One region of the Pseudoxanthomonas sp. OG2 genome, then DNA from elsewhere that is predicted to be linked to it. Evidence: predicted binding sites of a transcription regulator. Region 1 holds the regulator's gene; the other holds the start of a gene.
The links. Region 1 encodes FliA, which starts transcription of late flagellar genes. Its sites were predicted from a motif close to TAAAGTTTNNCNNNCNNNGGCCGATAA; they were not measured.
Positions count from the first base shown of each region.

Region 2: FHW78_RS16540 (GGDEF domain-containing protein) is a predicted target of FliA. The motif match lies at 9,031-9,057, and genes of this name have one in related genera.

Region 1 covers NZ_JACHYM010000001.1:418,059-430,151, reverse strand. The annotation lists gene FHW78_RS01920 (chemotaxis protein CheA) at 1-7, opposite strand, end outside; gene FHW78_RS01915 (response regulator) at 65-430, opposite strand; gene FHW78_RS01910 (STAS domain-containing protein) at 427-738, opposite strand; gene FHW78_RS01905 (chemotaxis protein CheW) at 1,053-2,315, opposite strand; gene FHW78_RS01900 (ParA family protein) at 2,312-3,094, opposite strand; gene motD (flagellar motor protein MotD) at 3,094-4,062, opposite strand; gene FHW78_RS01890 (flagellar motor protein) at 4,075-4,815, opposite strand; gene FHW78_RS01885 (chemotaxis protein CheA) at 5,173-7,023, opposite strand; gene FHW78_RS01880 (protein phosphatase CheZ) at 7,062-7,676, opposite strand; gene cheY (chemotaxis response regulator CheY) at 7,676-8,056, opposite strand; gene FHW78_RS01870 (RNA polymerase sigma factor FliA) at 8,406-9,152, opposite strand; partial or broken gene FHW78_RS01865 (MinD/ParA family protein) at 9,149-9,961, opposite strand; gene flhF (flagellar biosynthesis protein FlhF) at 10,017-11,546, opposite strand; gene flhA (flagellar biosynthesis protein FlhA) at 11,712-12,093, opposite strand, start outside.
Region 2 covers NZ_JACHYM010000002.1:742,470-754,562, reverse strand. The annotation lists gene bamA (outer membrane protein assembly factor BamA) at 1-689, opposite strand, end outside; gene rseP (RIP metalloprotease RseP) at 797-2,158, opposite strand; gene FHW78_RS16570 (1-deoxy-D-xylulose-5-phosphate reductoisomerase) at 2,189-3,382, opposite strand; gene FHW78_RS16565 (phosphatidate cytidylyltransferase) at 3,384-4,241, opposite strand; gene uppS (polyprenyl diphosphate synthase) at 4,238-4,993, opposite strand; gene frr (ribosome recycling factor) at 5,002-5,559, opposite strand; gene FHW78_RS16550 (cation diffusion facilitator family transporter) at 5,647-6,564, opposite strand; gene pyrH (UMP kinase) at 6,649-7,374, opposite strand; gene FHW78_RS16540 (GGDEF domain-containing protein) at 7,485-8,975, opposite strand; gene tsf (translation elongation factor Ts) at 9,181-10,059, opposite strand; gene rpsB (30S ribosomal protein S2) at 10,192-10,995, opposite strand; gene map (type I methionyl aminopeptidase) at 11,315-12,093, shown strand, end outside; gene glnD ([protein-PII] uridylyltransferase) at 12,031-12,093, shown strand, end outside.

The sequences.
Region 1 (12,093 bases):
TGTTCATCGGTGCGGAACCCGGGCGGCGTCAGGAAAGGGCGGAGTCGTCGGAAGCGGGCGCGGATCAGCCCAGGACTTTCTGGATGGTGGCGACCAGTTGTTCCGGATTGAACGGCTTGACCAGCCAGCCGGTCGCGCCAGCGGCCTTGCCCTCGGCCTTCTTGTCGGCGGCCGATTCGGTGGTGAGCATCAGCAGCGGGGTGAACTTGTAGTCGGGCAGCCCGCGCAGGGCGCGGATCAGTGCGATGCCATCCATGTTCGGCATGTTGACGTCGGTGACCACCGCATTGAAACGCTGTCCCTGCGCGCGGCCCAGGGCGACCTGGCCGTCCTCGGCCTCGTCCACGGCGTATCCGGCGGAAGTCAGGGCGAAGGCGACCATCTGGCGCATCGAGGCCGAATCGTCCACCACCAAAATACGTGCGCTCATGCGGCGTTCTCCACAGTTTTCGAATCGTTGTTGTCGGAAGGGGAAAGACCCAGCCGATCGGCCAGGCCCAGCAGGCGGGCGGCGTCGCGGAAGGCGGGACTGCTGCCGGCGAAGGCGGTGGCGCGGCCGGCCTGTTCGCGTTCGCGGAAGAAGGTGCACAGCACCTGCAGGCTGGCGGTGTGCACGCGTTGCACGGTCCCGGCATCCAGCAGCAAGGGCTGCGGCTGGGCCAGGTGCGGCACCAGTTGCTGCTTCAGATCGCTGGCGGCCTCGATGCCGAGGTCCGCGCCCAGGGGTACTGCGCTCATCATCGCTCCGATGGGTCGGTTCCTGCGTGGTATCGGCCGGACCGGGCAGGTCTTGAGCCGGCGCGTGGAAAAGTGGGAAGTGCGTCGCGACTTGGGATGTGCCGTGGGAACGAACATGGATAGCCCCCTTTGGAAAAAGGGGCGGGCGAGCGCGTAGCGGTCGAAGGGGGATTTGCTTGGCGCCAAGAGCAAATCCCCCTCGGTCCCCCTTTTTCAAAGGGGGAGGAAAAGCTTGGCTTTCCCAATCCCCAATCCCGAATCCCGAATCCCGGCTTTCAACGGCCGCATGGCCGGTCATCCCGAATCCCGGCCCCTCAGCCCAACAACTCCGAAGCATCCAGCAAAATCACCGTACGCCCGGAGAGCCGGGCGACGCCGCGAAACAACGGATGGGTGATGCGGCACATGCGGGTGTTGTCCGGTGGTTCGATCTGCTGCTCGGTGAGGCGGGTGACGTCCTCCACCGCCGAGACGCGCAGGCCGAGGATTTCGCCGTTTTCCTCCAGCACCACGATGCGTACCTGGCTGTCGGGGACGATTTCGGCGCGTCCCAGGTACAGGCCCAGGTCGATCACCGGCACGACCTGGCCGCGCAGGTTCATCACGCCCAGCATGTGCGCGGCCGCGCCGCGCAGTGGCAGCAGGGTGGCCGGCAGGACGACTTCCTGCACCTTCAGCAGTTCCAGTGCGTAGTGCTGGTCGTCGCAGCGCATCCGCAGCCAGCGGGTGGTGCGGTCGCTGGCGCGCCGGCGCTCGCCGTGCGGCGAACTGGCCGGGGCGTTGTCCTCGTCGTCGCGTTGTCTCTGCAGCATGTCGAACACCGGCTTGGCGTAGGCGGGGATGGCGGGCGACGAAGATGCGGGACGCGCGGGAGGCGGTGGCGCCGGTCGGGACGGAACGGTGGCCGGCGCGGGTGCCGCGGCGACGGACATTGGCGCGGGCGGAGTCGGCTCGGCCTGCGCCGTCGCGGCACCGGCGGGCGCCTGTGCGCCGGGCGCCGCGCCGCCGTGCAACTGGTCCAGCAGCGCCTCGAATTCGTCGTCGGTAATCAGATCCGCCGCGGCCATCGGCGCCATCGCGGGCGGTGCTGCCGCCGGTGTGCTGTCCACGGACGGGGTTTCGAGCGGTTCGGATTCGATGGAGACAGGTTCGATGGCCGCGGTCTCGACAGGCACGGTTTCGACGATCATGGGCGCGCGCTCGGTGGCAGTCGCCGGTGCAATCATCGCCGGCGCGGCTTCGACCTGCTGGAGGGCGAGGATGGCGTCGGGATCGTCGGCCACGGCGATGCCGCGGGTGGTCGCCAACAGGCGTTCCAGGACTTCCTCGTGCGTCGGATCGAATGCCCCGGCGTCATCGTGTGGCACGCCGGCCGTCGAAAGCTCCGCCACCACGGCGGGCACGCCAGCAGGCATGTCCGGCGACGCGATGTCCGCCTGCGCGGGCACCGGTGCATTCACCACCGCCAGGAACGGCTGCGGCGGAGCCGGCGCGGCGACGGCCGGGGCAATCGCGGGCGCGACGTCGCCGCCCAGCAGATCCCTCAGATAGTCGTCCAGCGCCGGTTGCGCGTTCACGCGGCCTGCTCCATCTGCACGCGATCGCAGCCCAGCAGCCACTCGAGCGCGCGGCGGTACGCGGACAGGCCGCGGCCCGGGTACTGGCCGGCCGACAGCGGCTTGACCAGTTCATCGACGCTGCAGATGCGGGTGTCGTTGGGAATGGCGTCGTCCCACACGCGATCGCCATGGGTCTCCTGCATCTGCCGCAGGGTGTCGTTGCCGGTGCGGGTGCGCTTGTCGTGCAGGGTGGGCAGGACCGAGGCCGGCAGCGGACGGCGGCGCGAGCGTTCGATCATGTCCACGGTCCGGCACATGCCATTGAGGCCATGCAGCGCCAGCGGTTCGGTCTGGGTCGGGATGATCACGCGATCGGCCGCAGCCAGCGCGTTGACCATCAGCAGGCCGAGCGTGGGCGGGCAGTCGAACAGCACGTAGTCGTAGTCCTGGCCGCCGCGCGCCAGCGCGTTGGCCAGCGCCATGCCCAGTCCGGGCTGGGTGGCGCTGCGGCGTTCCAGCGTGGCCAGCGCGGTCTGCGCGGCGACGAAGGACAGATTGTCGATGCCGGTTTCGCGCACCAGCGGGCCCAGCTCCGCGGTCGGCTGGTCGAACAGATCCAGCACGCCGGCCGGTGCCGGCTCGGCGGGCAGGCCGAAGGCGCGGGTCAGCGAGGAGTGCGGATCCAGATCCATCAGCAGGACGCGCTGGCCGCGCATCGCCAGGCCACGGCCCAGCGCCAGGGTGGTGGTGGTCTTGCCCACGCCGCCCTTCTGGTTGGCGATTGCCCACACGCGCATCAGTTGGATCCTCCTTCAAGGGTGGGCGCCATCGCGTCGGCGTCGGCGGCCGTCGCGGGCGTCAATGTTTCGGCCTGGGCCGGCGCGATCGCCGGCAGTGCGGGTGCGGCGGCGATCGCCGGCAGCGATCCGCCCGGCGCGTGTTCGCCCTCGCTGGCCAGGATCACCAGCAATACCCGGCGGTTGCTGTTGCGGCCTTCCACGGTGGCGTTGTCGCCGATCGGACGGAACTCGCCGTAGCCGATCATCGCCAGTCGTTCCGGCGGAATGCCGTCGCGCACGAACAGGTGCACCACGCTGGCCGCGCGCGCCGCCGACAGTTCCCAGTTGGATGGGAACTGGTAGGTCCGGATCGGACGGTCGTCGGTGTAGCCTTCCACGCGCACGCCGTTGGGCACGCCGGCCAGCACGTCGGCCAGGCTGGACACGGTGCTCTGCGCGGCCGGTTCCAGGGCGGCCGAGCCGGTGGCGAACAGGATGTCGCTGTTGATCTGCACTTCCAGCCAGAGTTCGGCGCGGCGCACCACCACCAGCTTCTGGTCGACCAGCGGCGCCAGCGCCTTCTCGATGTTGTCGGCGATGGCGTCGAGTTGCTGGTGGGCGTTCTGCATGCCCTTGGCGTCCACGCTCATGTTCATCTGCGAGGCCATTGCCGCCAGCAGGGTCACGTTGGGTGCCGGCGAAGGGGCGGAGGGGCCCTGCTTGGCGCCGGACTTGATCGGCGAGGGGCGATCGAAATCGGCGCCCTGCAGCTGGTGGTTGCCGACCTGGACCGGATTGATCGTGCGCGGCGCGCCGCCGAACGCGGCGGTGAGCGCGTCGGCCATCACCCGGTACTTGCCCTCGTTGAGGGTGGAGATGGCGTACATGACCACGAAGAAGGCCAGCAGCAACGTCATCAGATCGGCGTAGGGAATGGCCCAGGCCTCGTGGTTGACGTGTTCCTCGTGGGATTTCCGGCGTGCCATGCGGGTGCCCGATCAGTGCAGGAAGCCGGCCAGCTTGGATTCGATGTTGCGCGGGTTCTCGCCCTGGGCAATCGCGATCAGGCCTTCGATGATCATTTCGCGCTCGCGGCTCTGTCCGCCGATCACGCTCTTGAGTTTGCTGGCGACCGGCAGGAAGAACAGGTTGGCCGAGGCGATGCCGTAGATGGTGGCGGTGAACGCAGCGGCGATGCCGTGGCCCAGCTTGCTCGGGTCGGCCAGGTTCTTCATCACCGCTATCAGGCCGAACACGGCGCCGATGATGCCCAGCGTCGGTGCATACACGCCCATCGCTTCGAACACCTTGGCCGCGGCCAGATCCTGGTGCTCCTGGCTGTTGAGGTCGATTTCCAGCATGTGCCGGATGGCCTCCGGTTCCAGCCCGTCGACCAGCATCTGCAGGCCCTTCTTCAGGAACGGATCGCTCTGTTCGTTGACCAGCGGCTCCAGCCCCAGCAGGCCCTGCTTGCGGGCGATGTTGCTCCACTCGACGATCTGCGCGACGAGCCCGTCGTGATCGGCGCCCGGTGGGCGGATCACCCAGCGCGCAATCGACACCGCGCGCTTGAACACCGCCGGCGGCGTATGCACCAGGATGGCCGCGACGGTGCCGAGGATGACGATGACGAAAGCCGCCGAGGACCACAGCGACGACACGCCGGCACCCTTGAGGATGCTGCCGCCGACCAGGGCGACCAGGGCGAGGATGAGACCGATGAGGCTGAAGATGTCCATATGCAGTGGTATCGGCGCTGGCGGTCCGGACTTGAGTTGGCGGGTTGGGGGACGGGTGCGCTAGCGGGGTCTGTTCGGCTTTCGGTTGAGGGGCGGAAGGGCTCGCGGCCGGAGGCCGCTCCTACCGGTTTGTTTCAGGTTTGCCGCAATGCCGGACCAGGTAGGAGCGGCCTCCGGCCGTGAGCTCCTGCCATCGCAACGAATCCGCGAGTCCGTGACCGGTCTGTTCCTTCGGGGCGGCATTCGTGTGTGTGAAAAGCAGCGAAGCGTGTTCCGCTTTACGGGGGGCGTGTTGCCCCCATCCGCCCTTCGGGCACCTTCCCCCGCGAGCGGGGGAAGGGAGCGGGTGGCGCGGATTCACGCGGCCGCTTCGCGCAGGCCGTCGACGTCCAGGATCAGCGCCATGCGGCCATCGCCGATCAGGGTCGCGCCGGCATAGCCGCGCAGGCCGCGCACCGCGCGCGGCAGCGGCTTGATCACCACTTCCTCGCGCCCGCGCACCTGGTCCACGACCAGGCCGAAGCGCTGGTCGCCCATCTGCAGCACCACGATGGTCAGCAGCGGCGCCTTGACCGCCTCCACGCCCAGCCAGCGCCGCAGATCCACCAGCGGCAGGGTGGTGGACTGCCGATCCAGCACGGCCTGGCCGTCGAACCAGCGCAGGCTGGAGGCCGGCGCGTGCAGCACTTCCATCACCCGCGCCAGCGGCAGCGCGTAGACCGGATCACCGGCCTGCACCAGCAGGGTCGGCAGGATCGCCAGGGTCAGCGGCACCCGGATCAGGAAGCGGCTGCCACGGCCGAGCTGCGAATGGATCTGGATCTGTCCACTGAGTTCGCGGATGCGCGACTGCACCACGTCCATGCCGACGCCGCGGCCGGAGATGTCGGTGATCTCGGTCTTGGTCGAGAAGCCCGGCAGGAAGATCAGCTGCAGGCATTCGTCGTGCGACAGGCGGGCGGCGGCTTCCGGTTCGATCAGGCCCTTTTCCAGCGCCTTGTCGCGCAGCCGCTCCGGATCGATGCCGGCGCCGTCGTCGCGGATCTCGATGGTGACGTAGTCGCCTTCCTGCTGCGCCGCCAGCCGTACCTGGCCGCTGCGCGGCTTGCCCGTGGCCTCGCGCAGGTCGGGCAGCTCGATGCCGTGGTCGATGGCGTTGCGGACCAGGTGCACGAGCGGATCGGACAAGGCCTCGACGAGGTTGCGATCCAGCTCGGTATCGGCGCCGATCAGCTCCAGATCGACTTCCTTCTTGAGCGAGCGGGCGACGTCGCGGGCGACCTTGGGGAAGCGCGAGAACACCTTGCCCACCGGCTGCATGCGGGTGCGCATGACCGCGTTCTGCAAGCGCGCGGTGGCGATGTCCAGGCCGCTGACCGCGCGATCCAGTTCCTCGTCGCGCAGGCGTGCGCGCAGGGTCTTCAGGCGATTGCGCGACAGCACCAGTTCGCCGACCAGATTGACGATCGCGTCCAGCCGCTTGGTGTCCACCCGGATGGTCTGCTCGGCCTCGCTGGCGCGCGCCGGACGGACCGGTGAGGCCGGGGCGGGCGCGGGCGCGGGCGGGCGTACCGGCGCGGACTGGGGCGCGGCAGCGGGCGCAGGGCGGGCGGTCGCGGCGCCGGGCACGGCGCCGCCGTGCAGTTGATCCAGCAGGGCCTCGAATTCGTCCTCGCTGATCAGATCTCCGCCCGCCGGCGCGACGGCCGTGGCAGGCGGTGTGGCGCCGCCATGCAGTTGATCGAGCAGGGCCTCGAACTCGTCGTCGGTGATCAGATCATTCCCGCCGGCGGCGGGCGTGGCCACCGGAGCGCGGACCGGCGCGGGCGCGGCATCGACGTCGAACTGGGCGATCAGCGTGGCCGGCGCGTGCGGCGGCTCCTCGCCGGCGGCGACCGCGTCGAGCATGCGCTGCAGCCAGTCCAGCGACTGCTGGGCGGCGTCGAAATGATCCGCTTCCAGGGTCGCCTTGCCGGCGCGGACCATGCCCAGCGCTTCCTCGGCGGCGTGGCACAGGTTCACCATCGCCTGGATGCCGAGGAAACCGGCGCCGCCCTTGAGCGTATGGAAACCACGGAACACGGCGTTGAGCTGTTCGCTGTCGCCGGGATCCTGTTCCAGCGTCACCAGCTGCTCGCCGAGGCGATCCAGGATTTCCTGGGCCTCGATGAGAAAGTCGGCGGCGATTTCGGGCGTGACGGCGGACATGGCTGGCTCGGTATCGGCGGGGATGCGTGGGCGGACGGCTAGAGCCCGAGCCCCGACAGCAGATCGTCGGCGTCGTCCTGCGAGAACGCCGCCTTGTCCAGGCCCGCCACCGCGGGACCGGCCAGGCCGTCGTCCTTCTTCCTTTCCGGCGGCGGCAGGCCCAGTTCGCCGAATCCCTCGTGCACGCGGCGGACGATGCCGGCGACGCGGCGGATGATCTGGCCGGTGAGATCCTGGTAGCTCTGCGCCAGCGCCATTTCCGACAGTCCGGAACGGATCTGGTCCACCAGCTGGGTCTGCTCGGCGCTGAGCGCGGTCGTCTTGAGCTGGTCGGCCAGGCCGCGGCACTGCTCGGCCAGATCCAGGGTCTTGTGGCTGGCCTGTTCGGTCATCGCGACCACGTGATCCAGGCGCGCGCAGGCGTCGTCGAGATCGCCGGCACCGTGGGTCGGCGGCAGCTCGCCCAGCGTCTGCGCCAGTTCGCGGGCCAGCCGGCCCAGTCCCTGCATCATCGGCTGCGTGCGCCAGGCGGCGATGGTGTCCAGCTCGCGCCGCCAGCCGGCCTCGTCGCCCTGTTCCAGTGCGTCCAGCGCGTGCTGCAGGCGCTCGACCAGCGCGGCGCGGGCGCTGCCGGCTTCCATGACCGCAGCCATCAGGCGGCGGCTCCGAGGCGCTCGAAAATCTTGCCGAGTTTCTCTTCCAGGGTCTGCGCGGTGAACGGCTTGATGATGTAGCCGTTCACGCCGTTCTGGGCGGCTTCGATGATCTGCTCGCGCTTGGCCTCGGCGGTGACCATCAGCACCGGCAGGGTCTTGAAGCGATCGTCGGCGCGGATGGCCTTGAGCAGTTCGATGCCGGTCATGCCCGGCATGTTCCAGTCGGTCACCACGAAGTCGAAACTGCCCTGGGCCAGCGCGGTCAGCGCGCTGGAGCCGTCGTCGGCCTCGGCGGTATTGGTGTAGCCCAGATCGTTGAGGAGGTTCTTGATGATGCGGCGCATCGTCGAGAAGTCGTCCACGATCAGGATCCGCATGTTCTTGTTGGCTGTCACGAAGGGCTCCGGGTGCAGCAGGGTAGAGGGGGCTCGAGAGCCTTATCGGCAGGTGGCGGGGAAACTTTTGGGCCGGGATTGGCTGGGGCCGGGATTGGGGATTCGGGATTGGGGATTGAAAGAGCCCCTTGACCAGCCATGCGGCTGTTAAAAGCGAAAAGGGGGCGGGCGCCCGCGGAGCGGGCGACGGGGGATTGACCAGCCATTCGGCTGTTGAGAAGCGCTTGCTGTTGGCGCCCAAAGCAAATCCCCCTCAATCCCCCTTTTTCAAAGGGGGAGGCAAAAGCAAAAGGCTCTTGCGAATCCCCAATCCCGACTCCCCAATCCCGGCCTAATCCTCCAACCCGGCATCCACGCTCTCGAACACATTCAGCCGACCACGCAGGCGCAGCATGGCCTGGCCGTGGATCTGGCAGACGCGGGATTCGCTGACGCCGAGGACGGCGCCGATTTCCTTGAGGTTGAGTTCCTGTTCGTAGTACATGGACAGGACCAGCTGTTCGCGCTCGGGGAGCTGGCCGATGGCCTTGATCAGCGACTGGCGGAACTCGCTGCGCTCGAGTTGTTGCTGCGGGTTGGGGCCGCCGGTGACCACGGTCTGCGGTTCGCCATGGTCCTCGATGTGCGATTCCAGGCTCAGCACCTGGCCGCGGGCGGCGTCCTCCAGCAAGCGCAGGTATTCGGGCAGCGGCATCTCCATCGCCGACGCGACCTCGGTGGCGATGGCGGCGCGGCCGGTGCGCTGTTCGATTTCGCGCACGGTGGCGGCGGCCTGGCGGGCCCGCCGGTGCACCGAGCGCGGCACCCAGTCGCCGCGGCGGATCTCGTCGATCATCGAACCGCGGATGCGGATCGAGGCGAAGGTCTCGAACGAGGCGCCCTGTTCGGCGTCGTAGCTGCGCGAGGCTTCCAGCAGGCCAATCATGCCGGCCTGGATCAGATCGTCGATCTCCACGCTGGCGGGCAGGCGCGCGGCCAGGTGATGGGCGATGCGGCGGACCAGGTCCGCGTGCACCGTGACGAAGTCGGTGGCCGCCGCTTTCTGGACGGCACGGTATTGGGCGGCGCCGGTGTTCATGCTGGCACGCTCCGGTTGATCATGCGTTCGACGAAGAACTCGACATTGCCCCGGGCGCCGGAAGGCGGCTGCCAGCGTGCGGTGACCCGGGCGATCTCGTTGATGGCGCGCGCCGACGGACTGCCCGGATACGCCTTCACCACCGCCTGCTGGCGCTGCACCGCGCGGCGCAGCCAGTCGTCCTGCGGCACCGCCCCCAGATAGTGCAGGGCGACGTCGCCGAGGAAACGTTCGCACACGCGGGCCAGCTTCTCGTACAGCTTGCGGCCCTCGTTGGGGTCGCGGACCATGTTGGCGATGACGTGCACGCGGTCCACGCCGCGCTCGCGCGAGAGCACCTTGATCAGCGCATAGGCGTCGGTGATCGAGGCCGGCTCGTCACACACCACCACCACCGTGTCCTGCGCGGCCTGGCAGAAGGTCAGTACGCTGTCGGTGATGCCGGCGGCGGTATCCACCACCATCACGTCCAGGGCGCGCTGCAGTTCCGAGAACACGTTGACCAGGCCGACGTGTTCGGCCGGCGAGAGTTCGGCCATGTGCCGGAAACCCGACGAGGCCGGCACGATCAGCAGGCCGTCCGGTCCTTCCAGCAGCACGTCCTCCAACTGGCAGCGTTCGGCGACCAGATCCGCCAATGTGTATTTCGGCGCCAGGCCCAGCAGCACGTCGACGTTGGCCAGGCCCAGGTCGGCGTCCATCAGCAGGGTCCGCTTGCCCATCTCGGCCAGCGAGGCGGCCAGGTTGACCGACACGTTGGTCTTGCCCACGCCGCCCTTGCCGCCGGTCACCGCGATCACGCGGACCGGATGGAAGGCGCCGGTCAGCGGCGGCGTGCTGCGCGGGTTGGTCTGCAGCAGGTGTTCATGCGACATGGATGGCCTCCGCGTGGCTGGGTTCGTCGGCTTCGCGGCGCAGCTGGTCCAGGCGCAGCACCAGGTTGGGCGCGCTGGCGCGGTGCAGGTCTTCGGGCACGCGCTGTCCGTCGGTGATCCAGGCCATCGGCAACTGGTGATCGACGATCACCGACAGCGCGCTGCCGAGCCGGCCGGTCTCGTCCACCTTGGTCAGCACCACGCCGTGCGGCTGGGCGCCGCTGAAGCGGCGGACCACCTCGTCCAGGTCGCCGAAGTGCGAATTGGCCGGCAGCACCAGCAGGGTATGCACCTGCCCGGCGGCGCGCAGCCAGTTGAGCTGGCCGACCAGGTTGCGATCGCGCTGGCCCATGCCGGCGGTGTCGATCAGCACCAGCTTGTAGTCGCGCAGGCGTTCCAGGGTCTGCGCCAGGCGCACGTCGCTGTCGGCCTCGTGCACGGCGATGCCGAGCTGGCGGCCGTAGCTGTGCAACTGTTCGCGGCCGCCGACGCGCACGGTGTCGGTGGTGACCAGGGCCACGTCGCGCGGGTTGTGGCGATCGGCATAGGCCGCGGCCAGCTTGGCGATGGTGGTGGTCTTGCCGGCGCCGGTCGGGCCGACCAGGGCGATCACGCCGCCCTGTTCCAGCGGATCCACCGGCAGGATCGGCAGCCGGCGCGAGAGCAGGCCCAGCATCAGGCCGCGCCCGCGATGCAGTTCGGTATCGGCGGGAATCTGCAGGGCAACGTCGCGGGTGATGCCGGCGTCGAAGCCGTAGTCGTCCATCAGTTCCATCGCCTGCGCGCGCACCGGCGAACCGCGCAGGCGTTCGTCGGTGAGGCGGTGCATCTCGCCTTCGATCATCTCGCGCATCGCCGCCAGTTCGGCGCGCATCTGCACCAGTTGCTCGTCCTCGGCGCGGGCGCGCGCGCCGTTGTCGGCGACCACGCTCAGCACCGGCGCGACGGCTTCCGGCTGCGGAGCGGCGACGGGCGTGGCGGGGGCCGGCGCCGCCGTGGACAGTTCCGCCGGCACCGCCGGCAGGCTCGCGGCCAGGCGCGCGGCGAACGACATCGGATCCAGCGCGAAGGCGGCGGGCGCGGACGGCTCGGCCGGAATTTCCCGCGCGAACGAGGGCGCCGGCGCGATGAACGCCGACGGCGGCTCGACCGGGGCGCGCGACTCCTCGGCCACGCGCGATTCGATGGGCGCCGCCGCGGCGACCCGGTTGAAGTAGGCCGCAGCCGCTTCGGCCGGCGACATCTCCGTCGCCTGGCGGTTGGCGGCGGCGCGTGGTTCGGCGGACACGGATGCGGATGCGGACGGCGCGGCGCGCGCGAACGAAGGCGCCGGTTCGGCCGGACGCATTGCCTCCAGCGTGCGCTGCACCAGCGTCTCGTCGTAGTTGGAGGCCGCCACGATCTCGACGCCGTCGTCGGTCATGCGATTGGACAGGATCACCGCATCCGGCCCCTGTTCCTGCCGGACCAGCGCGAAGGCGGTGCGCATGTCGGGAGCGACGAAACGTTTGATTTTCATTTGAGAGGCCGGGATTGGGGATACGGGATTCGGGATTGGGTAAAGCAAGGCGACGGCAAGCCGTTCGAGGTGATTGGATATCTAGGTCGTGTCGTGTTCGTCTTCATCGCTGCATCCCCGTCATGAACCCGCTTTTGCGAATCCCCAATCCCCAATCCCGTCGCCTCAACTAATCGTCCCCACCAGCTTCAACCGCTTGTCCTCCGGGACTTCGCTGTAGGACAGGACCGACAGCGTGGGGACGCTGTGGCGGACCAGCCGGGCCAGCGCGGCGCGGACGCCGCCGGGGACCAGCACCACCGCCGGCTCGCTGCGCGCGTCCTGCTGGGCGACGCAGTCGGCCAGGCTCTGGTGGAGCCGTTCGGCCAGGCCGGGTTCCAGCGCGGCGCCGGTGCCCTGCACGCTGTCCTGCAAGACACGTTCCAGTTGTGGCGCCAGGGTGTAGACGGGAAGCTCCGGCGCCATGCCGGAGATTTCCTGGACGATGAAACGACCCAGCGAGGTACGCACGGCGGCGGTGAGCGCGGCCGGATCCGGGTTCTGCGGA
Region 2 (12,093 bases), on a different contig from region 1:
TCGTCGCGGCGGTACCAGGACAGCCAGTTGTGTTCCTTGGATTCCCAGGTCTTGAGGATGTCCTCGTTCTGGAACTTCTCGGTGCCGACCAGGTTGACGTGGCGGATCTTGGCGGCCTTGCCTTCCTTGATGGCGATGGTGATGTCGACGCGGTTGCGGTCCAGCGGGCTGACCGTCGGGGTGATTTCGACGTTGTACTTGCCGCGGTTGTTGTACTGCTTGATCAGCTCCTGGGTGACGCGGTCCAGGCTCAGGCGATCGAAGGTGTCGCCCTCGGACAGGCCGATGTCCTTCAGGCCGGTCATCAGCTGTTCGGTCTTGATGTCCTTGTTGCCGGTCACGGTCAGCTTGTTGATGGCGGGTCGTTCGACCACGGTGACCACCAGGATGTTGTCCTGGCGGTCCAGGCGCACATCCTGGAAGAAGCCGGTCTTGTACAGCGCACGGATGGCGTCGCCCACGCGCGAGGAGGTGACGGTATCGCCACGTTCGATCGGCAGGTAGGTCAGCACGGTACCGGCGGAGATGCGCTGCAGGCCATCGATGCGGATGTCGCTGGCGGTGAAGCTGCCGGCCTCCGCTTCGGCGGGGGCGACGATGGGGGGCAGGGCCGTCTGCGCCCAGGCGGGGGCGGTAAGGGCCGAGGCCAGGGCCAGGGCGAGCAGGCGGCGGGTGGGCTGTCGCGTCATCATCACATCCGGTAGGTGGCGGGCCTGCAGGGCAGGCGTTTGCCGGGAAAAGTCATGCTGGGGGCTGGCGGGCTTTGAGCAGACCGGCACAAAAAAGTTCAAAAGCATCAAGTCACCAGACGGAGGATGTCGTTGTAGAACGCCAGACCCATCAGGCCCGCCAGCAGGGCCAGGCCGATGTACTGCCCGGTCACCATGCTGCGTTCGCTCAACGGACTGCCCTTGACCAACTCAATAAGGTAATACAGCAGGTGTCCGCCGTCCAAGACGGGGATGGGCAGCAGGTTAAGGATGGCCAGGCTCAGCGACACCAGCGCCAGGAAATAGAGAAACCAGGCCACGCCCCGCTTGGCGGTGTTGTTGGCGACCCGGGCGATGGTGATGGGGCCGGACACGTTCTTGACCGAGGCGTGCCCGGTCAGCATGCGCCGGATCATCCCCAGCGAATCGGCGGTCATCTTGCCGGTCTCGCGCAGGGCCGCCGGGACGGCGGCGAGGGGGCCGAACTGCTGGAGGGCGTCGTACTCGGCCGGTGGCACCGACTTGGGGGGCTCCAGGCCCAGCGCCCAGGTCACCTTGCCGGTTTCCGGATCCCGGATTTGCCGGGGTTGCAGTTCGAAGGCATGCCGCGCACCCTCGCGGTCGACCTCGATCATGGCCGCGCCGCCGCGCTGGCCCAACTGGTCGACCAGCGGATAAAGGTCGCCAAACTGGTGCACGGGTTGACCATCCACCGCGGTGATGGTGTCGCCAGGCTTGAGCACGCCGTCCGCGGCGCTGCCAGGCTTGATCGCAGTGACGGTCGCCGGCAGCAGCAGGTGGCGCCAGGAGAGTCCGGCGGCGCCTCCCACGTTTTCCTGATTGAAGCCGACCGGCAGTCTGGACAGGGCCAGGGTCCGGTCCTGCTCGTTGCCATCGGCGTCGATGACCCGCAACCGCGCATCGCGGCCGTCCATCGCCGCCATGGTCAGGGTCTGCAGCGCTTCCATCCACGTGTTGATGGTCCGGTCGTCGACCGCCTCGATACGGTCGCCGCCGTGCAGGCCGGCTTCGGCGGCAATACCGGTGGTCGGTCCCAGGGTGGCGGAATAGTCCGGACGGCCGATGACGAACATTGCCCAGAGCAGGGCCACGCACAGCACCAGGTTGGCGATCGGACCGGCCGCGACGATGGCGATCCGTTGCAGGACCGGCTTGCGGTTGAAGGCCTGGGGCTGTTCGGCGATGGAGACGTCGCCTTCAGCCTCGTCCAGCATCTTCACGTAACCGCCCAGCGGGATGGCGGCGATCGCGAACTCGGTGCCGTGGCGGTTCCGGCGCGACCATAGCGGGCGGCCGAAACCGACCGAAAAGCGCAGTACCTTGACCCCACAACGACGGGCCACCCAGTAGTGGCCGAACTCATGGAACGTGACCAGCACGCCGATGGCGACGATCATCCACAGCAGGGAACCCAGCACCTCGCTCATCGGAACCGCTCACGGGTTGTGAAAGGGCACTCAAGCACGGGCGGCACGACCTGCGATGGTGGTTTCGGTGATGCGTCGGGCCCGTGCATCGGCTTCCAGCAGCGCCTCCAGTGAATCCGCGGGCGCGGCAGGCAGCGCGGCGAGGGCTTCCTCGACCAGCGCGGGAATGGATAGGAAACGGATTTTGCCCTGAAGAAAGGCTGAAACGGCCACTTCGTTGGCCGCGTTCAGGACCGCGGGTGCGGTGCCGCCGGCATCCAGCGCTTCGCAGGCCAGCCGCAGGCAAGGGAAGGCGTCGGTATCCGGGGCCTCGAAGTCCAGCCGTCCGTGGGCCAGCAAATCCAGGCCGGCGACGCCCGAGTCGATCCGATCCGGCCAGCCCAGGCCCACCGCCAGCGCGGTCCGCATGTCCGGCAGGCCCAGTTGCGCGAGGGTAGAGCCGTCCACGAATTCCACCAGCGAGTGCACCAGGCTCTGCGGATGGACCAGCACGCCCAGCCGGTCCCCGGACAGGCCGAACAGGTGATGCGCCTCGATCAGTTCCAGGCCCTTGTTCATCAGGGTCGCCGAGTCGACCGAGATTTTCGGTCCCATCGACCACTTCGGGTGCGCGACCGCCTGTGCCGGCGTGACCCCGGCCAGCTCGGCACGGCCACGGCCGCGGAACGGCCCGCCGGAAGCGGTCAGCACGATGCGGCGAACGTCGTCCTTAGCCTGGCGTGAACGCAGGCACTGGAAGATCGCGTTGTGCTCGCTGTCGATGGGAATGATTTCGGCGCCGGCGGCGTCGCAGGCGCGGGTCATCAGTTCGCCGGCCAGGACCAGCGACTCCTTGTTCGCCAGCAGCAGGCGCTTGCCCGCGCGCGCGGCGGCCAGGGTCGAGGAAAGGCCGGCCGCGCCGACGATGGCGGCCACCACGGTGTCGCATTCCCCGTCGGCAGCCAGGCGATCCAGCGCGGCCATGCCGGCGTGGGCCTCGGTGGCCAGCCCGCGTTCGCGCAGGCCGTCGCGCAGGGCGGGATAAAGATCATCGCGGGCGATGACCGCATGGCGCGGCTGGTGGCGCTGGCACAGTTCGAGCAGCGCTTCCACCTGGCTGCCGGCGGCCAGCACCGTCGCCTGCAGGCGCTGCGGGTGGCGCGCGATCACGTCCAGCGCCGAGGCGCCGATGGAACCGGTGGCGCCCAACACCGCCACCCGCTGGAGCGTGCTGCCGGTTGCCATGTCAGAACCCGAACAGTTCCTTGCCCAGCGCGAAAATCGGCAGCGCGGCCAGCACGCCGTCGACACGGTCGAGCACGCCGCCATGGCCCGGGATGACGTCGCCTGAGTCCTTGGCGCCGACGTGGCGCTTGAGCAGGCTTTCGAACAGGTCGCCCACCACCGAGAACAGCACGGTCGCCACCGAGACGATCAGCACGTAGGGCAGCTCGACCAGGCCGGCACCGGCAAAGAACGTGCCGGCCGCGGCGACCAGCAGGCCGGCCACGATGCCGCCGAACACGCCCTCGATGGTCTTGTTGGGACTGATGCGGGGCGCCAGCTTGCGGCTGAACAGGCGGCCGCCGAAATGGCGGCCGGCGAAGTAGGCGCCGCTGTCGGCGGCCCAGACGATCGCCAGGGCCACGAACAGCCAGCGATGGCCGTAGGGCTGGCCGGCATGGATCAGGCAGAGCGCGCACCAGGCCGGCACGATCGCCAGGGTTCCGGCGGCCAGCTTGAAACCGCGGGCCCAGGTCTCGTGATCCGAGGCGAAATCGAAGAAGCGCAACCACAGCAGCGCCAGCACCCACCAGAACACGCCCAGCAGGGAGACCAGCCGCAACGGGACCAGGTCCGGCGAGCCGGCCGAAGCCCAGACCAGCAGCACCATCAGCAGCAGGTTGGCGAGCAGCAGCAGCGTGCGCGGCAGGGTGTCGTCGATTTCCGCCAGCTTGAACCATTCCCACAGGCCGACCAGGAACACCAGCGCGGCCAGCGCCGACAGCCAGGGCGTGGACAGCAGTAGGATCGCCGCGATGGCGATCGGCGCCATCGTCAATGCCGCGATCACGCGGACCTTGGTGCCGCCGGGATTGCTCATGCGGAAGTGTTCTCCGTCGCGCTCTGCGCGATCTGGGCGCTGGTCAGGCCGAAGCGGCGCTCGCGGCCGGCATAGTCGTCCAGCGCGCGTTGCAGGGTCGCCGCGTCCATGTCCGGCCACAGCTGTTCGGTGAACCAGAGTTCGGTATACGCCAGTTGCCACAGCAGGAAGTTGCTGACCCGATGGTCGCCGCCGGTGCGGATGAACAGATCCGGCGGCGGCAGATCGGCCAGCGCGACGCAGCGGCCCATCGCCGCCTCGTCGATGTCCTCGGGCCGCAGCCGGCCGGCCGCGACCTCGGTGGCCAGCGCGCGTGCGGCCTGGGCGATGTCCTGGCGGCCGCCGTAGCTGGCGGCGATGACCAGGGTCAGCCGGGCATTGGCGCCGGTTTGCGCCTCGGCGGCTTCCATGCGTTGCCGGATCGCCGGCGGGAAGCGTCCGCGCTCGCCGATGAAACGCACCCGCACGCCGCGCCGGTCGAGTTCGTCGACTTCGCGGTCCAGCGCGTTGAGGAACAGCTTCATCAGCGCGCCGACCTCTTCCTCCGGCCGGCCCCAGTTCTCGCTGGAGAAGGCGAACAGGGTCAGCGCCTCGATCCCGCGCTCCAGGCAGAAGTCGATGCACACGTTCACCGCGCGGGCGCCGGCGCGATGGCCGATCACGCGCGGACGCCGGCGGCGTTCCGCCCAGCGTCCGTTGCCGTCCATGATGACGGCCAGATGACGTGGAATACCGGGTCTGGCGGTGGACATGGCAGTCCTCAGACCGCCATCAATTCCTGTTCCTTGGCCTTGACCACGTCGTCCACGTCCTTGATCGACTTGTCGGTCAGCTTCTGGATCTCTTCTTCCGCGCGACGCTCCTCGTCCTCCGTGATCTGCTTGTCCTTCAGCAGATCCTTGACCTGCTGGTTGGCGTCACGGCGGATGTTGCGGATCGCGACCTTGGTGTCCTCGCCTTCGCCATGCACGACCTTGGACAGTTCGCGGCGGCGCTCCTCGGTGAGCGCGGGCAGGTTGAGGCGGATGGTGGTGCCGGCGGTGTTCGGGGTCAGGCCCAGGTCGGAGGCCAGGATGGCCTTCTCGACCGCGCCGACGATCTGCTTTTCCCACGGGGTGATGGTCAGCGAGCGCGCGTCGGAGACGGCGACGGTGGCGACCTGGCTCAGCGGCACATCGGAACCGTAGTAGTTGACCTTCAGGTGTTCGACCAGGGCGGTGGAGGCGCGGCCGGTACGCACCTTGACCAGGGTGTGACGCAAGGCGTCGATGCTCTTGGTCATGCGCGCCTGCGCGTCTTTCTTGATGTCGTTGAGCATCAGCGGTTCCGTGGCAATTCTTAAACGCCCGATTATAGGCGTTCCTGGCACCTTTGCGGACGTTCCGGCCCCGGGGCCGGGCTGGGCTCAATGCGAATGGTGCGGCGCGGCATCGTGCAGGTCGTGCCCGCACTGGCTGCCGCGCTCGATCTGCAGGGTCGCGTGGTTGATGCCGAACCGGTGGTCCAGCGCGTGCAGGGTGGCATCGATGAAGGCGTCGTGATCCTCGCCCTCCGGCCGCACCAGGTGTGCGGTGAGGGCGATTTCGCCGGCACCCAGCGGCCAGATGTGCAGGTGATGGACCGCCTGCACGCCGGGCTGGCCGGCCAGGAAGGCCTGGACCTGGGCCTGGTCGATGCTGGGCGGGACCGCGTCCATGGCCGCGTTGAAGCTGTCGCGCAGCAGGCCGAAGGTGCCGATTGCGATGACCACGCCGATCAGCAGGGCGGTCAGCGGGTCGAGCCAGGCCCAGCCGAACGCCAGCATGCCCAGACCGGCGACCACCGCCGCGAGCGAGACCGCCGCGTCCGCCATCAGGTGCAGGAAGGCGCCACGCTTGTTCAGGTCATGCGCGTGGCCATCCCGGACCAGCCAGGCGGCGCCCAAATTGATGGCGATGCCGATGGCGGCGACCACGATCACCGGGGTGGCGGGAATCGCCGGAGGCGCGCTGAAGCGGCGGATCGCCTCCCAGCCCAGCGCGCCGGAGAACACCATCAGCAGGACCGAGTTGGCGAGCGGGGAAAGCAGGGTGGCGCGGCGCCATCCGTAGGTGTGGCTGCTGGTCGGGGGACGGCGCGCCAGCGCCGCCGCCGCCCAGGCCAGGCCGAGTCCGAGGACGTCGCCCAGGTTGTGCAGGGCGTCGGACAGGAGCGCCAGCGAATTGGTGTAGAAGCCGTAGCCCGCCTCCAGGGCGGTGTAGGCCAGGTTGATCAGGGTGACCAGCGCGAAGGTGCGGGTGGCCGAACCGTGCGAGTGGCCGTGCGAGCCGTGTGAATGTCCCATGCCGCACAGGGTGCCGCGTGGATGCCGCGGACACTATTACAGCAAGGGGATTCGGGATTCGGGATTCGGGATGGGACGGGCAGCTCAGCCGCGGCCCTTCACCAGGGTGCCGATGTTTTCGCCGCGCAGGATGCGCATCAGGTTGCCGGGGACCGACAGGTCGTAGATGCGCAGCGGCACATCGCTGTCGCGGCAGAGCGCGAACGCGGCGGTATCCATCACCTGCAGATCGCGGGCGATGACCTCGTCGTAGGTCAGTTGCTCGTAGCGCTGGGCGTCGGCGTGCTTGCTCGGATCCTTGTCGTAGACGCCATCGACCTTGGTGGCCTTCAGCAGCAGATCCGCGCCGATCTCGATCGCGCGCAGCGCGGCGCCGGAATCGGTGGTGAAGAACGGATTGCCGGTGCCGGCGGCGAAGATCGCGATGCGGCCCTTTTCCAGGTGGCGGACGGCACGGCGGCGGATGTAGTCCTCGCACACGTCGTTGATCTTGATCGCGCTCATCACCCGGACCTTGGCGCCCAGTTTTTCCAGGGCGTCCTGCATCGCCAGCGCGTTGATCACGGTGGCCAGCATGCCCATCTGGTCGCCGGTCACCCGATCCATGCCGCCGGCGGCCAGGCCGGCGCCGCGGAAGATGTTGCCGCCGCCGATGACCAGGCCGATTTCGGCGCCCGCGTCGCGGGCCTCGATGATTTCACGTGCGATCCGCCCGATCACGACCGGGTCGATGCCGTAGTCCTCGGACCCCATCAGCGCCTCGCCGGAAAGTTTGAGCAGGATGCGGCGATAGGCGAGGGGTGCGGTCATGGGGGCTCTCGGCGAAGGGGCAAACGCCGCAATTCTAGCCGAGCCGAGCGGGGCCGTCAGGCGCAATCGCGCGATCGCGCCTGACGGGAGCCGGCACGGTCGCGCGCGGTTCAGTCCTCGACGAGCCCGGCCACGACCCGGTTGCGCCCCTCGCGCTTGGCGCCATACAGGGCCTCGTCGGCGGCCTGCAGCAGCTGATCGACGTGGGCGAACTGTTCCAGCGCGCCATGCGTGGCCAGTCCGGCGGAGAAGGTCACGTGCAGGGGACGTCCATCCACCCGGGTCATCGGCGCCTGCCCGACCTCGGCCAGGATCCGGCGCATCACGCCCAGCGCCGCGCGCTCGTCGGTGCCGGGCAGGACAATCAGGAATTCCTCGCCGCCATAGCGGGCGACGATGTCGCTGCCGCGCAGATGCTGCTGCAGGGTGGAGGCGAAGCTGCGCAGCACCTGGTCGCCGACCAGGTGGCCCCAGCCGTCGTTGATCTTCTTGAAATCGTCCAGGTCGACGAAGGCGATGGACAGGGGCCAGCCGTGCCGCGAGGAGGTTTCGAATTCCTTCTCCAGCACGCTTTCCAACTGGGCGCGGTTGTAGACGCCGGTAAGCGGATCCCGCCGCGCCTCCTCGGCCAGGCGCCGGGCACGATGTTCGAATTCGTCCGCGTCCTTGCGCGCGCGCGCGGCGTCCTGGATCTCGCGCAGGTTCCGCAGCACCAGCAGTTCGCGCGCCTCCTGCAGGAGCGCGGCGATGCGGCGCGGCTGGGTGATGCGCACTTCGAACATGGTGGCGATTTCGGGCAGCATCTTGCCAATCTGCTCGATGACGCCATCCACGGCGACCACGTCCAGCGACAGGTGACTGTGCGCGGCATCGATGGCGCGCAGGCGAGCGGCGTCGGCGTCCTCCTCGATCCACAGATCCGCGAGGAAGCCGGAAACGGCCACGCAGGCGTCAAAAGGCGTGGGGACGCGTTTCGACTCGCTGGATCCGATGGCGTCCTGCAGCAGCGGGGGCAGGTTCCAGTGGCGGGCCATCCAGTGCCCGACTTCGGCGTGATCGCAGCCGAACTGTTCGCGCTCGCGTTCCAGCAGGCTGGCGTTGTCCGGGCTGGCCGCCAACAGCGGCGCATAGGTTTTGCGATCCAGTTGCAGCAGGCCGAGGATGCCGATGTCCTGCAGCAACCCCGCGAGCATCAGCTCTTCGAGCCGGCGCTGGCCGGTCCGTTCGCCCAGCAGGCGGCTGGCGAGCGCGGCGATCACGCTGCGCCGCCAGACCTTCTCTTCGCATTGCGCGTCGGCATGGTGACGCGAGCGCATTCCCGAAGCGAGCGAGAAACCGAGCGCGAGGGTCAGGGTGGCATTGAGACCCAGCAGGGTGAGTGCCTGGCTCAGGTTCTCCACCCGCCGGCGGCTGGCGTAGAGCGGCGAGTTGGCGATGCGCAGCATGCGGGCTGTCAGCGCCGCGTCCAGGCCGATGGTGTCGGCCGCGGTGGCCATCACGACGTCGGGATCCCGCGCAAGCGCGAGGATCCGCAGTGCCACCCCCGGCGGAGAGGGCAGATCGCGGCAGCAAGATAGCTTGGCTTCGAATTCGGCTCGCATCGCGCGCGGCTGGACCTTGTCGTATGGCGGCGGCGTTCCTGCCACCCTCGCCTCGCTATCGGCCGGCACGCGCGGAAGTTTAGCGGTCCGCGAAATCCCGCCGACGAACGGCGAAAGCGCGGCTGGAAGCGGTCTCGAACGTAGTTCTGAAAAACGAAAAAGCCGCGGTTTCCCGCGGCTTTTCCGATTCCTTCCGAGAAGGAAATCAGGCCAGGCCGGCCTGCTTCATCACTTCGGCGGCGTAGTCTTCGACCACCTTCTCGATGCCTTCGCCCACGGCCAGGCGCTGGCTGCTGACGACTTCGGCGCCGGCGGCCTTCAGCACCGCCTCGACGGTCTGGTTGGTGTCCAGCACGTACGGCTGGCCGTACAGGGTGACCTCGTTGACGATCTTGGCGATCTTGCCGCTGATGATCTTCTCCAGGATCTCGGCCGGCTTGGCCTTGTCCTTGTCGGACATCTTGGCCAGCTCGATTTCCTTTTCCTTGGCGACGAAGTCGGCCGGCACGTCGGACGCCTTGATGTACGGCGGGTTCATCGCCGCCACGTGCATCGCCAGGCCGCGGGCCAGTTCGGCGTCGCCGCCCTTGACCTCGATCAGCACGCCGATGCGGCCGCCGTGCACGTAGGCCGCGACGTTGTTGCTGCTGTCGGCGCGGACCAGGCGACGGACCTGCACGTTCTCGCCGACCTTGGAGATGACGGCGGCGCGGGCTTCCTCGACGGTTTCACCAGACGGGAACTTGGCGGTCTTCAGGGCTTCGACATCGGCGGCGCCGGAGGCCAGGGCGACCTGGGCGACGGTGTCGGTGAAGCCGACGAAGTTACCGTCCTTGGCGACGAAGTCGGTTTCGGAGTTGATTTCCACCAGCACGGCCTTGCCGCCGTCCTGGGCGACCGCGATGCGGCCTTCGGCGGCCACGCGGCCGGCCTTCTTGTCGGCCTTGGCCAGGCCGGACTTGCGCAGCCATTCGGCGGCCACGTCGATGTCGCCGTTGTTCTCGGTGAGCGCCTTCTTGCACTCCATCATGCCGGCGCCGGTGCGCTCGCGCAGTTCCTTGACCAGGGAAGCGGTGATTTCCACGGGATTACCTCAGATTTCGGATTTCGTTGGGCGGGCAGGGAGCCCGCCGACGGATTGAACAAGGCGGGCCATGGCCCGCCTGCAGGCATCGGATGCCGCCGCGCACTGTGGCGCGGCGGCATTGCAGCGCGATTACTCGGCAGCGGCGGCTTCGTCGGCCTTCTTGCCAGCCTTCTTGGCCGGGGCGCGGCGGCCCTTGCCTTCCTCGTCCGATTCCACGAACTCTTCCTCGCGGACGGTCGCGGCGTTCGGCGAAGCGGCCTTGCCTTCCAGCACGGCGTCGGCGGCGGCGCGGGCGTACAGCTGCACGGCGCGGATGGCGTCGTCGTTGCCGGGGATGGCGTAGTCGACCAGGGCCGGGTCGTAGTTCGAGTCGACCACCGCGATCACCGGGATGCCGAGCTTCTTGGCTTCCTTGATGGCGATGTCTTCATGGCCGATGTCGATGACGAACAGGGCGTCCGGCAGGCGGTTCATGTCCTTGATGCCGCCCAGCGAGGCTTCCAGCTTGTCGCGCTCGCGGCGCAGGCCCAGCACTTCGTGCTTGACCAGCTTCTCGAAGGTGCCATCGGTTTCGGCGGCTTCCAGTTCCTTCAGGCGGGCGACCGACTTCTTCACGGTGGCGAAGTTGGTCAGGGTGCCGCCCAGCCAGCGCTGGGTCATGTACGGCATGCCGCAGCGCTCGGCTTCTTCCTTGATGGCTTCGCGCGCGCTGCGCTTGGTGCCGACGAACAGCACGGTGCCGCGCTTCTGGGCCACGCCCGAGAGGAAGTTCATCGCGTCGTTGAACAGCGGAACGGTCTTCTCGAGGTTGATGATGTGGATCTTGCCGCGGGCACCGAAGATGTACGGCGCCATCTTGGGATTCCAGTAGCGGGTCTGGTGGCCGAAATGGACGCCGGCTTCCAGCATCTGGCGCATGGTGACTTGGGGCATTGCTTGAACTCCATGAACGTGGAACCGGCCGCCGGAAATGGGATGGCGGTTGCCCGCGAGGGCAGGGTTCCGGGGTTGGGCCTCCCTGCGGCTTCCGTGTCCGAACCTTCGACCCTAAGGGAATGATCCCAAAGGAGTTTTCAGGCACCCCGGCACGGAGGTTGGCAGCAGGTGTGGATTCGCCGGTGACGCCCGGCGTGGGCAGCCTGGACGGACGGGTCCGGCCAAGCTGCGGAAGTATAGCGGGAACAATGAGTTGCCGGCAACAAGCCCCCTGCCGGGCGCTCAAAGGGGGGCGAAATCGGCGATAATCCCGGCCATGGCCATCACCCTCAAGACCCCCGAAGAACTCGAGCAGATGCGCGTCGCCGGCCGGCTGGCCGCCGAGGTCCTGCAAATCGTCGCGCCGCACGTGAAGCCGGGCGTGACCACCGCCGAACTGGACCGCATCTGCCACGATCATATCGTCAACGTGCAGAAAGCCATCCCGGCCAACATCGGCTACGGCGGCGGCCACGGGCGGATTCCGTTCCCGTCCACGGTGTGCACCTCGGTCAACAACGTCATCTGCCACGGCATGCCCAGCGAGGGCAAGGTGCTGAAGGACGGCGACATCCTGAACATCGACGTGACCGTCATCAAGGATGGCTGGCATGGCGACACCAGCCGCATGTACTTCGTCGGCACCCCTTCGGTGATGGCGAAGCGGCTGGTGGATACCACCCGCGAGGCGATGTTCCGCGGCATCAGGGCGGTCCGTCCGGGCGCGACCCTGGGCGACATCGGCCACGCCATCCAGCAGTTCGCCGAGGCCGAGCGCTTCAGCGTGGTGCGCGAGTACTGCGGCCACGGCATCGGCAAGGTCTACCACGACGAGCCGCAGGTGCTGCATTACGGCCGCCCGGGCGACGGCGTGGTGCTGAAGCCGGGCATGACCTTCACCATCGAGCCGATGATCAACGAGGGCACCCGCTTCTCCAAGGTGCTGCCCGATGGCTGGACCGTGGTCACCAAGGACCGCAAGCTCTCGGCGCAATGGGAGCACACCGTGGCGGTGACCGAGGACGGCGTCGAGATCCTGACCCGCCTGCCGGGCGA